DNA from 3 places in the Amycolatopsis sp. NPDC051128 genome. Region 3 is predicted to be linked to each of the others. Evidence: riboswitches for the same ligand, from Rfam matches in the RefSeq annotation. Region 3 holds a riboswitch; each other region holds the start of a gene.
The links. A riboswitch is a leader RNA that binds a small molecule or an ion and turns the genes downstream of it on or off. The one in region 3 is predicted to bind thiamine pyrophosphate.

Region 1: linked by a shared signal. The riboswitch ahead of thiC (phosphomethylpyrimidine synthase ThiC) and the one ahead of AB0M82_RS17285 (thiamine ABC transporter substrate-binding protein) in region 3 are both predicted to bind thiamine pyrophosphate.
Region 2: linked by a shared signal. The riboswitch ahead of thiO (glycine oxidase ThiO) and the one ahead of AB0M82_RS17285 (thiamine ABC transporter substrate-binding protein) in region 3 are both predicted to bind thiamine pyrophosphate.

The regions. Positions count from the first base shown of each region.
Region 1 covers NZ_JBFBBN010000017.1:3,519-7,560, reverse strand. The annotation lists gene AB0M82_RS19250 (hypothetical protein) at 1-286, opposite strand, end outside; gene thiD (bifunctional hydroxymethylpyrimidine kinase/phosphomethylpyrimidine kinase) at 306-1,124, opposite strand; gene thiC (phosphomethylpyrimidine synthase ThiC) at 1,121-2,773, opposite strand; TPP riboswitch at 2,767-2,891, opposite strand; gene AB0M82_RS19235 (trypsin-like peptidase domain-containing protein) at 2,939-3,850, opposite strand.
Region 2 covers NZ_JBFBBN010000017.1:9,302-13,343, forward strand. The annotation lists gene thiD (bifunctional hydroxymethylpyrimidine kinase/phosphomethylpyrimidine kinase) at 1-414, shown strand, start outside; gene AB0M82_RS19270 (MarR family transcriptional regulator) at 512-946, opposite strand; gene AB0M82_RS19275 (thiazole synthase) at 1,043-1,801, opposite strand; gene thiS (sulfur carrier protein ThiS) at 1,803-2,003, opposite strand; gene thiO (glycine oxidase ThiO) at 2,003-3,076, opposite strand; TPP riboswitch at 3,070-3,175, opposite strand; gene thiE (thiamine phosphate synthase) at 3,299-3,958, shown strand.
Region 3 covers NZ_JBFBBN010000014.1:92,763-96,804, forward strand. The annotation lists gene AB0M82_RS17255 (DUF1905 domain-containing protein) at 1-92, shown strand, start outside; gene AB0M82_RS17260 (nucleoside 2-deoxyribosyltransferase domain-containing protein) at 112-567, shown strand; gene AB0M82_RS17265 (hypothetical protein) at 704-847, shown strand; gene AB0M82_RS17270 (ArsR family transcriptional regulator) at 948-1,538, shown strand; gene AB0M82_RS17275 (hypothetical protein) at 1,538-2,005, shown strand; gene AB0M82_RS17280 (4a-hydroxytetrahydrobiopterin dehydratase) at 2,465-2,761, opposite strand; TPP riboswitch at 2,794-2,899, shown strand; gene AB0M82_RS17285 (thiamine ABC transporter substrate-binding protein) at 2,922-3,971, shown strand.

The sequences.
Region 1 (4,042 bases), on a different contig from region 3:
TAGCCGGCACAGTCGAGGTCAACCGCAGCTCCTCCGGCGAGGGGTCGTACCAGAGAGGAGGCGGCGTGGCGTCGATGAGCGCACGGTGGATGTTCTCGATGAAGAACTCGCCGCTGAACAGCTCGTCCGGCGTCCCCCATGTACTCCTCAGCTCCTCGAACCGGAAGAAGCACTCTTGGAAGGACGGGGCGAGCGTGATGCCCTCGCGGGTTTCGACCTCGGGGCAGTCCCGCAGCTCCGCCATCACCTCGACCAATGCGCGCTCGTAAGCCGTCAGCTCCGCCATGTGGCGGAGCCTGACGTGATCACGAGTTCGAGTCCGCGTTCAGGATCCAGAATGGCGAGACCGGACCCACTCCCGCACCCAGCGGGTAGGCCTCGGCCACGCAGCGCTCGATGAACTTCTTCCCCGCGGCGACGGCGTCCGGCACCGAAGCGCCTTTCGCCAGCGACGCCGTGATCGCCGACGCCAAGGTGTCGCCGCCGCCGTGGGTGTTCTCCGTGACGTACCTCGGGCCGCTCAGTTCGATGACCTCACGCCCGTCCGACAGCAGGTCCACGCAATCGGACGTCCCGGTCATGTGCCCGCCCTTGACCAGGACCCAACGCGAGCCGAAGCGCAGCAACGCCTCCGCCGCCGCGCGCTGGGAAACCGTGTCCGTCACTTCGATGCCGGTCAACAGCCGGACCTCGTCCAGGTTCGGCGTGATCAGCGTGGCACGCGGGAACAGCTCGGTGCGGATCGCTTCGAGGGCGTCCTCGCGCAGCAGCGCGTGGCCCGTCATCGACGCCGCCACCGGGTCGACCACCAGCGGGAAGTCCGCGCCGACCTCGTCGAGCGTCTTCGCCACCGCGCGGATGATCTCCGCCGTCGCGAGCATGCCCGTCTTCGCCGCGTCGACGCCCATGTCGGCGGCCACCGCCGTGATCTGCGCGGCGACCACGTCGGCCGGGACCTCGGTGAAACCCCGCACACCCAAGGAGTTCTGCACGGTGACGGCGGTCAGCGCGACCAGCCCGTGCACGCCGTTGGCGAAGAACGTGCGCAGGTCGGCCTGGATGCCCGCACCACCGCCGGAATCGGATCCGGCGATGGTGAGGGCGGTCCTGGGGGTGCGGGTCACTGCCCCACCACGGGCAGGTAGACCTTGTTGCCGGATTCGGAGAACTCGGCCGACTTCTCCGCCATGCCGGCCTCGATGGCCTCCACAGTGGACAGACCGTGCTCGTCGGCGTACTTGCGGATGTCCTGGGTGATCCGCATCGAGCAGAACTTCGGGCCGCACATCGAGCAGAAGTGCGCCGTCTTGGCCGGCTCCGCGGGCAGCGTCTCGTCATGGAACGACCGCGCCGTGTCCGGATCGAGCGAGAGGTTGAACTGGTCGTTCCAACGGAACTCGAAGCGTGCCTTGGACAGCTCGTCGTCCCACTCCTGCGCGTACTGGTGCCCCTTGGCCAGGTCCGCGGCGTGCGCCGCGATCTTGTAGGTGATCACACCCGTCTTCACGTCGTCGCGGTTCGGCAGGCCGAGGTGCTCCTTCGGCGTGACGTAGCACAGCATCGCCGTGCCGTACCAGCCGATCTGCGCCGCGCCGATGGCCGACGTGATGTGGTCGTACGCGGGCGCGATGTCCGTCGCGAGTGGACCGAGGGTGTAGAACGGCGCCTCGCCGCAGAGCTTTTCCTCGAGCTCGACGTTCTCCTTGATCTTGTGCATCGGCACGTGGCCGGGACCCTCGATCATCACCTGGACGTCGTGCGAACGCGCGATGTGCGTCAGCTCGCCGAGGGTCTCCAGCTCGGCGAACTGGGCGCGGTCGTTGGCGTCGGCGATCGAGCCGGGGCGCAGGCCGTCGCCGAGGGAGAACGTGACGTCGTACTGCCGCAGGAGCTCGCAGAGTTCCTCGAAGTGCGTGTACAGGAAGGATTCCTTGTGGTGCGCCAGGCACCACGCGGCCATGATCGACCCGCCGCGGCTGACGATGCCGGTGACGCGCCGCGCGGTCAACGGGATGTAGCGCAGCAGCACGCCGGCGTGCACGGTGACGTAGTCGACGCCCTGCTCGCACTGCTCGACGATGGTGTCGCGGTAGACCTCCCACGACAGCTTTTCCGGTTCCCCGTTGACCTTTTCGAGGGCCTGGTAGATCGGCACGGTGCCGACCGGCACCGGCGAGTTGCGGACGATCCACTCGCGCGTCTCGTGGATCCGCTTGCCGGTGGAGAGGTCCATGATCGTGTCGGCGCCCCAGCGGGTCGCCCAGACCATCTTGTCTACCTCTTCCTCGACCGACGACCAGACGGCCGAGTTGCCCATGTTGGCGTTGATCTTCACGAGGAAGTTCTTGCCGATGATCATCGGCTCGGACTCGGGGTGGCGGCGGTTGACCGGGATCACCGCGCGGCCGCGGGCGACCTCGTCGCGCACGAACTCGGGCGAAACCCGTTCCCGGGCGGCGACGTACTCCATTTCCCGGGTGATGACACCCTGTTTCGCCCAGCCGAGCTGGGTGTTGTGCTCACGCCCGTCGGCCCAGCCGGCCCGCAGCCGGTGCAGTCCACTGTGGACGTCGATCTCGGCTTCCGGGTCGGTGTATGGGCCGGAAGTATCGTAGACGTCGAAATGTTCGCCGTTGGACAGGTCGATCCGCCGCGCGGGAACGCGGAGCCCCGATTCGGTCCGGTGGTACACCTTGTGCGAGCCGGTGATCGGCCCGGTCGTCACGGAGACGTCACGCTCTTCTTGGGCAGCAGAGTTTTCCAGCGTTGTCAACGACTTTCACTCCCTACGCCGGCATTACCCGGTCAGGTTCATGCGGTCGGTGACACCTGGGAAAGAACCCCAGCCACCCTCTCAGCCCGCCATGGCGCGAGCTCCCGCGTTGGTGTTGTGCCCCGACCATGCCACGCCGGAGGCGCATACTCAAGTCGCGTCACCTCACCCGACCAGTTCGGCGGGGGTGGCGTAGACGTCGACCATGGCTCCGTTGCGCAGCACGGTGATCGGCAGCGCGGTGCCGATCACCTCCGCGAACAGCCGGCGCTGGATGCCTTGGGCGTCCGAGACGCGGGTGCGCCCGACGGTCAGCACGAGGTCCCCGGCACGCAGCCCGGCCCGGTCGGCGGGCCCGCCCGCGACCACTTCCCGCACCCGCAGCCCGGCGGCCTGGCCGGTGCGCTCGGCGACGTCGTCCGGCAGCGGTGCCGGCACGCCGACGAGGCCGAGGTACGCCCGCCGCACCCGGCCCTCGACGACGAGCGTGTCGATGATCCGGCGGGTGGTCGCGTTGATCGGCACGGCGAGGCCGAGCCCCACCCCGGCGACCGCGGTGTTGATGCCGACGACGTGGCCGGCGGAGTCGGCGAGCGCGCCGCCGGAGTTGCCGGGGTTGAGCGCGGCGTCGGTCTGGATGACGTCCTCGATGACGCGCCCGGCGCGGCCGTGGCGCACCGGGAGGGCCCGGCCGAGCGCGCTGACGACGCCGGCGGTGACAGTGCCGGAGAAGCCGAGCGGGCTGCCGACGGCGACGACGAGCTGCCCGACGACGAGCTGGTCGGCGTCCCCGAGCACAGCGGCCGACGGCGTCTCGCCGCGGGCCCGCAGCACGGCGAGATCGGACAGCGGATCGGCGCCGACGACGTCGAAGGGCACTTCGCTGCCGTCCGCGAAGGTGGCGACGCCCCGGCGGTGATCGTCGACGACGTGGGCGTTGGTGAGCAGGTGGCCGTCTTCGGCGAAGACGACCGCCGAGCCACTGCCGCGGGCGAGCTGAACCCCGGCCACGTGCGGGGTGACGGTCCGGGCGACCGTGCTCACCGTGCGCGAGTAAGCGTCCATCGCCTCGTCCATGGGCACCTCGATTACACCGTTGCAGGTACTTCGATTGTGCGCCCGAACCGGCGGGAACGGCGTTCGCCGGTCGTGAACTAGCTGTCCACGATGTGTGACACCAATAGCCCGGATCGGTGACTGGTGGTGGTTCACCGGATCGGACCATGCACCCGGCAGAATTTGGCGGCAGACTCCCAAGTCGCTTCTGTA
Region 2 (4,042 bases), on a different contig from region 3:
CGCGCGACCGTGCTGACCCCGAACCTCGACGAGGTCCGGCTGCTCACCGGGATGACCGTGACCGACCGCGAGGGCATGCACACCGCGGCCGTGGTGCTGCACCGGATGGGCCCGCGGTACGTCCTGGTCAAGAGCGGGCACCTGCAGGCCGACCCCGAGTGCGTCGACCTCCTCTTCGACGGCTCGACGTTCGTGGAGCTGCCGGGCCGGCGCTACGCGACCCCGCACACCCACGGCGCGGGCGACACGATGGCGTCGGCGCTGACCGCGGGCCTGGCCAAGGGGATGTCCGTGGTCGAGGCCGCGCGGTACGGCAAGTGGTTCGTCGCGCACGCCGTCGAGCACGCCTACCCGATGGGCGCCAAGGTCGGCCCGGTCTCCGCCTTCTGGCGGCTGGCGCCGGAGGAGCGCTGAGCGGCCACCCGGTTACCCAGGCCGCCGCCAACCACGAAACCCTCAACGAGCTCCGCGCCCTGCGCGCGGAGCTCGCCGAGCTGCGGAAGCAGGCCGCTTAACGGTCTTCGTCGGAGATCAGCGCTTCGAGCGCCGGCAGCGCCGCCAGCAGCGCTTCGCGGTGCTCGGGCGCGAGCCGGTCCAGACGGCGGTTCAGCTCCTGGACCCGCGTCGAGCGGACGCCGGAGACGAGCCGCTCACCCTCCTCGGTGGCCTTCGCCAGCCATGCCCGCCGGTCGACCGGGTCGGACTCGCGGCTGACGTAGCCCGCCTCGACCAGCGACGCGATGATCCGCGACATGGTCGCCGCGGCGACGCCCTCCTTGGCCGCGAGGTCGCCGAGCCGGAGCTGGCCGGAGTTCACGAGCGTCGCGAGCGCCGAAATGGCGCCGTGGCCCGGCCCCGGCACACCGGCCTGCCGCAATGACCGGGACAGCCTGCCCACGGCGAGGTACAGCCTGCCCGAGACGTCCTGGACCGAGGTGCTGGTCACGGCTGGCTCCTTCTCCCTGCCCCCGCCGCGGATGCGCCGGAAAGTGCCGTCCACCTTACGGGCTCGTGGTGCCGGTCGGTGTGAAGGCGGCCCGGTTCACCGGGGTGGGCTCGACGCCTGCGCCCAGAAGCGCTGCGGCACCCGGCCGGCCCCGCGGGCCAGCCGCCCGGCGACGACGCCCGCTCGCATCGCCGCGGCCATCCGTTCGGGGTCGGCCGCCCGGGTGACCGCGGTGGAAAGCAGGACGGCGTCGCAGCCGAGTTCCATCGCCAGCGTCGCGTCCGACGCCGTGCCGATTCCGGCGTCCAGGATCACCGGCACGCCCGCCCGCGACACGATCAGCTCGATGTTGTGCGGATTCCGGATGCCGAGACCGGTGCCGATCGGCGCGCCCAGCGGCATCACCGCGGCGCAGCCGGCCTCCTCCAGGCGCAGCGCGAGCACCGGGTCGTCGTTCGTGTAGGCGAACACGGTGAACCCGTCGGCGGCCAGCCGTTCGGCGGCGTCGAGGGTTTCGATCGGGTCCGGCAGCAGCGTCCGGTCGTCGGCGTGCACTTCGAGCTTGATCAGGTCGGTCTCGAGCGCCTCACGCGCGAGCTGGGCGGTGAGCACCGCTTCGGCGGCCGTGCGGCACCCGGCGGTGTTCGGCAGCAGCTCGATGCCGAGGCGCCGGAGTAGTTCCAGGACGCCGGAGCCGCCTTCGGCGTCGGCCCGGCGCATGGCGACGGTGGTCAGCTCGGTGCCGGACGCGACCAGCGCGCGTTCGAGCACGGCGAGGTTGGCCGCGCCGCCGGTGCCGATGATCAGCCGGGACGTCAGCTTGCAAGGGCCGATGACGAGCGGTTCTTCGTCCATTTCAGCCTCCCTGGACCGCGGTGAGCACGTCGACGCCGGCACCCTTGGGCACGGTGGTGGCCGACCAGTCGGCGCGGCGCACGACGACGCCGTCGACCGCGACGGCGATCCCGGGCCGCTGCCCGCCGGCGGCGTCGAGGACGTCCGCGACGGTGGCGCCGTCCGGGAACTCCGTCCACGTGCCGTTGAGCTTGATCTCCATCACACGTGCTCCTTCTGGTGCAGGCGGGCGGGGGACGCCGCTTCGGTGCCTTCGGGCGGTTTCTCCCCCTCGAGCCAGGCGACCACGGCGTCCGCGGTCACGGGGGCCATCAGCAGGCCGTTGCGGTGGTGCCCGGTCGCGGCGAAGACGCCGTCGTCCAGGACGCCGAGATACGGCAGCGCGTCCCGGCTGCCGGCCCGCAGGCCCGCGGCGGTCTCGACCAGCTCGTACTCGGTGATCGCGGGGAAGACGCGTTCGGCGCCCTCGATCAGCTCGCGCACGCCGCGCGCCGTGACGGCCTGGTCGAAGCCCGCCTCGTACTGGGTGGCGCCGAGGACGAGCTCCTGGTCGCCGCGCGGGACGAGGTAGATCGGGCGGCCCTCGACGACGGCACGGACGGTGCGCGTGGGCGGCGGCAGGCAGCCGCGGCGGGGCTTGAGCCGGAGGATTTCCCCTTTGAGTGGGCGGACGGCGTCGGCGAGCCGCGGGTGCAGCCGCCCGGTCCAGGCGCCCGCGGCGAGCACGACGGCCTCGGCGTCCGGCAGGGACCCGACGCGTTCGCGGACGAACCGGACGTCGTGGTTGACGCAGCCCGCGTACAGCGCGTTGAGCAGTTTCCGGTTGTCCACGGCCAAGTCGCCAGGCACGTGGAGTCCACTTCGGACGGACCCGACGCCGGGTTCGAGCCGCTTCGCCTCCCGGCCGGTGAGGCGGTCCGCGGCGCGCCCGATCGAGCGCAGGTAACCGGCGAGGATGTCGAGGTGCCCGGCGTCGGCGCTGTCGAACGCGACGACGAGCGTTCCGTGTCCGGCCAGGCCGGGGTCGACGCCTTCCCGCGCGAGGTCACTCGCGAAGCCGGGCCAGCGTTTCAGCGACGCCTCACCGAGGCGGAGCACGTCCTCCTCGCCCGGCCAGGCCTCGGTGACCGGGGCGAGCATGCCCCCGGCCAGCCAGGACGCGCCGCCGCGGACCGGTTCGGGGTCGTAGACGGTGACCGCGTGGCCGGCTTTGGCGGCCCGCCACGCCGCGGACAGGCCGATCACGCCGCCGCCCACCACTGCCAGGTTCGTCATGGGATCACGCTCCCTGCGCCGGCATGACCCGGATCAGGTTCCACGGTCGGAGCGGCAGCTCCCTCTCAGCCCGTGCCTCGGGCTCCCGTGCGGACACTTCCACCCTACTGTGCCGTTCGTCGATAATCCAACCGCTGTTGGCTTTCGCGGCAACGGCACGTGCCGCTCGACGGCCGGCCTGCTTTGGGTCGGATTGTCAACGCGCGGGGTACGGTCGCCGCTATGCCCGCCCTTTCCGGTGACAAGATCCGCGCCCGGCTCGACGCCGCGCGCCTGTACCTGTGCACGGACGCCCGCACGGCCCGTGGCGACCTGGCTTCGTTCGCGGACGCGGCGTTGGCCGGCGGTGTCGACATCATCCAGCTGCGCGACAAGACCGGCGCCTTGGAAGCCGCGGGAGAGATCGCGGCGCTGGAGGTGCTGGCCGAGGCGTGCGCACGGCACGGCGCGCTGCTGTCGGTGAACGACCGCGCGGACGTGGCGCTGGCGGTCGGAGCGGACGTGCTCCACCTGGGCCAGGACGACATCCCGGTGCCGCTGGCCCGCCGGATCCTCGGCGACGACGTCGTGATCGGCCGGTCGACGCACTCTCTCGACCAGGCTCTCGCGGCGGCTTCGGAGCCGGGAGTGGACTACTTCTGCACCGGCCCGTGCTGGCCGACGCCGACGAAGCCGGGGCGGTCGGCGCCGGGTCTGGACCTGGTGCGTTCGACGGCGGCGGCTTCGGTGTCACGCCCGTGGTTCGCGATCGGCGGCATCGACGTCCCCCGGCTGCCGGAGGTGCTCGACGCCGGGGCTTCGCGGATCGTCGTGGTCCGGGCGATCACCGAGGCCGAGGACCCGGCTGCCGCGGCCCGCGAACTGCGCTCCCGGCTGGGCTGACGCCAAGTTCCGTGAATGTCGCATTGAGCCGCCGATGTGCTGCCGCAGACCGGCGTCGATCGCCACCATCACGTCGTCGGTCAT
Region 3 (4,042 bases):
TTCCGCTCAAGGACGCCGTCCGGAAGGCCGAAGGCATAGAAGAGGGTGACGTCGTGGTGGTGGTGCTGTGTCCCGCCCGGCGAAATGAATGATGTCCTGGAGGTCCGCTTCATGACCGTGGTGGTCGCGCCGAACCGGCCGGCGTCACCGCGACGGCCGGGGATCTTCCTGGCCGGCGGTATCAGCGACGTGGGCGACTGGCAACGGGACGCGATCGAACACCTGCGACCCGTCTGGCCGGTCGTCTACAACCCGCGCCGCGCGATCTTCCCCATGGGTGACGACGCCGAGGGCGCCCGGCAGATCCGCTGGGAGTTCGACCACCTCGCACTCGCCGACGCGATCCTGTTCTGGTTCTCGTTCGAGACGACGCAACCGATAGCGCTGTACGAACTGGGGCGCTGGGCCGCCTCGGACAAGCCGCTCGCGGTCGGCGCCGACCCCGCCTATGAGCGCCGGTTCGACGTCGTTCAGCAACTCGGACTCGCCCGGCCGGGCCTGCCAGTCCACGCCGACCTGGAGTCGACCTGCGCCGCCGCCAACCGGTGCGTCGGCGCTCGTTCGTAGCGGCCACATCCCTCGGGTGAGGGAGGAATCCCCACCCGAGTACCTGAACTTGCGTGATGTTGATCGGCGCCGGATTGTGGTGGAGTTCCGCTTCAACGTCTAGGTCCGCTTCGCCGCGAGGTCATAGTCTGGCCGGGTGACCAGCGACCTGGAGTTGTCTTTCGCGCGTTCGGCGGACAGGTTGAGGTCCTCGCTGCCGGCGTTCCCCGCTGAAGGGCGGCTCTACTACGAGCGCCTTCTGGGCATCGCGGAACTCGCACTGGAGCGTCTCCAGTCATGACGTTGCCCGGTCGAGTTCCGCTTCAACGTCTGACCTGGACCTTCAGTGATGGTCTGCTACTAGTTGTTACTTTCATTGGGCGCAGGATATACTGCGCCCAATGAAAGCTTCGCCGAGCCTGTTGCCGTTGCTGCGGTCGCGCATGCAAGGTGAGCTGCTCGCGCTCGTGCTGCTGCACCCGGACCGCGAGTACGCCATCACCGAGCTCGCCGAGGCCTGCGGTGTCACGCCGACGGCCGTGCTCCGCGAAGTCGAGCGGCTGGTCGGCGGCGGCATTCTGGAAGATCGGCGAGTGGGCCGGAGCCGGCTCGTCAAAGCCCGCACCGACACCCCGCTCTACCGGCCGTTGAGCGAGCTCATCTCGGTCACCTTCGGGCCGTTGCCGCTGCTCGCCGAGGCCTTGTCCGGGCTGGCGGGCGTGCGCGAGGCCTATATCTACGGGTCCTGGGCCGCGCGCTACGGCGGCGAATCGGGACCGCCCCCCGGCGACGTCGACGTCCTCGTCGTCGGTTCGCCTGATCCGGACGCGCTTTTCGACCTGGCCGAGCGGGTGTCGCGGCGGCTGGGCCGCGAGGTCAACGTCCACCGGATCTCGCCCGCGTCGTGGGCGGCGGCGAGCACCACGGATCCGTTCCTCACCAGTGTTCGTGAGCGTCCGCTGGTCCAGTTGCAGCTCAGCCAGGAGGCTTGATGACCCGGTGGAACCAGGGGCGCGAAACGATCGACGCGCACATCGCGCGCGGCGCCATCGAACACGTCCCGGCCTCGCGGGAGGCCGCCGAGGCGGAACTCGTCCGCGCCCGCACGCACCTCGCTTCGGCGCGGCGGCTGCTGGACTCGGATCCGGAAGGCGCCTACACGCTGGCTTACGACGGCGCCCGACGTGCACTGGCGGCCGTATTGCAGAACCAGGGCCTGCGGGTGACGAGCCGTGGCGGCCACGTCACCGTGTACGAGGCGGTTCTCGCGCAGCTCGATCCACCGCTGGGGTCGCTTTTACGTCCCTTCAACCGGATGCGGGCCCGACGCAACGAGGTCGCCTACCGCTCCTCCGAGGCCCCTTCGATGACCGCGGAGGACGTGACCGCCGACTTGTCGAAGGTGGAGGCTCTCATCGAGGTCGCCGAGAAGGCGATCCCGAACATGCCACGCTACTGAGTGAACCGCGCTCGAGCGGGTGGCCTCGACCGTCGGATAGTGGCGCTCGCCGCCTGAAGAACCTGCCGGATCCGAAGATCCGGCAGGGGCTCGCGAACTAGCCGAGCAGGCCCAGCAGCGCGATGGTGATCAGCACCACCGCGGTGGCGACGGTGTTGATCCAGGCGCGCTGGGTGGCGGTGAGGGCGGCGGTGTTGTTCATGGCGTTTCCTAGGGCTGAGCCGATGCTTCCGCCTGCTCAGCGCCTTGATCATGCCGTTCGTTAGCGGCTGTGATCGAACTCACCGGTAGTGTTCAGCCATCCAGGTGACGACGGTTGCGGACGGTGAACCAGAGCACGCCTCCGGCTGCCGCCACCATCGTCGCGAATGCTGCCGTTCCCACCACGATCGCCTGGGTCATGCCACGTCCTTCCGTCTCTCGGTTGTCTACCGAGAGACGCCGGACCTGCGCTTTCGTTCACCCGGAGTAGCCGGGATCACAGATCACCGAGTCGATCCGCGCGGCCAGGTCGAAGTCCTTCGCGGTCAGGCCGCCGGCCGAATGCGTGCTGAGCCGGAAGGTCAGGGTGCGCCAGCGGATGTCGATGTCCGGGTGGTGATCGGCCGCCTCGGCCAGCGCCGCGACGCGGTCCACCACCTCGATCGCCTGCGGGAAGCTCGCCAGCTCCACCTCGCGGGAGATCACCGCCCCGGAGCGTGTCCAGCCGGTACCCAATCGTTCGTCGGCCTCGGAGTCGCTCAAGATTTCCGTCATGTCTCCATGGTCGTACGTCCTGGACTACGCTGCACGGTTGCCACGGGAGTCCGGCGAGCCGGGCTGAGAGGCGGGTCACCCGCGACCGTTCGCACCTGACCGGATCATGCCGGCGAAGGGAGGGCTTCACCTCCTCGTCCGGAGAAGTGCAGGAGGGTAGATGAAACGCAGGGCTGTTCGCGCCGCGACGGCCGTCGCGGTCGTCAGCGTCGTCGCCACGGGGTGCTCGCTGTCCGACGGCGAAGGTGGCACGCAGCAGACGCCCACCGTCACCCTCGTGACGCACGATTCCTTCCTGGCGCCGCAGGAGGTGCTCGACGCCTTCCAGAAGCAGTCGGGCATCAAGATCTCCGTGCTCAAGCAGGGCGACGCCGGTTCGCTGACCAACAAGCTGGTGCTGACCAAGGCCAACCCGATCGGTGACGTCGCGTACGGCGTCGACTCGACCTTCGCCTCGCGTGCGCTGCAGGAGGGCGTCTTCGAGCCCTACACCAGCCCGGAGGCCGACCGCGGGCCGCAGCGCTACGCCGTCGACCCCGAGCACCGGCTGTCCGCGGTCGACGTCGGTGACGTCTGCGTCAACGTGGACACGAACTACTTCAGCGCCAAGGGGATCCCGGCGCCGGACAGCTACGACGACCTGGCCGACCCGAAGTACAAGGACCTCCTCGTCGCCGAGGACCCCGCGACGGCGTCGCCCGGCCTGGCTTTCCTCCTCGGCACCATCGCGAAGTACGGCGAGGCCGGCTGGAAGGACTACTGGTTGAAGCTGAAGGCCAACGGTCTCAAGGTGGTCAGCGGCTGGGAAGAGGCCTACACCAAGGAGTTCTCGGGCTCGTCCGGCAAGGGACCGCGGCCGATCGTCGTCTCGTACGCGTCGTCGCCGGCCGCCGAGGTGGGCGAGGACGGCAAGCCGCGCACCAAGGCACTGCTCGACACCTGCTACCGGCAGGTCGAGTACGCCGGTGTGCTGGCGAACGGCAAGCAGGCCGAGAACGCGCACAAGGTCGTCGATTTCCTGCTCTCGCAGCAGTTCCAGGCGACCGTGGCGGCCAACATGTACGTCTACCCGGCGCGCCAGGGCGTCGACCTGCCCGCGGGCTGGGCGCAGGTCGCGCCGTTGCCGCAGAAGCCGGAGACACTGCCGGCGGACCAGGTGCAGGCCGGACGCGAGAAGTGGATCGGCGAATGGCGCACGCTCGTGCAGTGACGTCCGGTGCCCGGAGCTCCCGAAAAGCACCGGTCCTGGCCCCGCCGCGGACCGCCCGGGGGCTCGGCCTG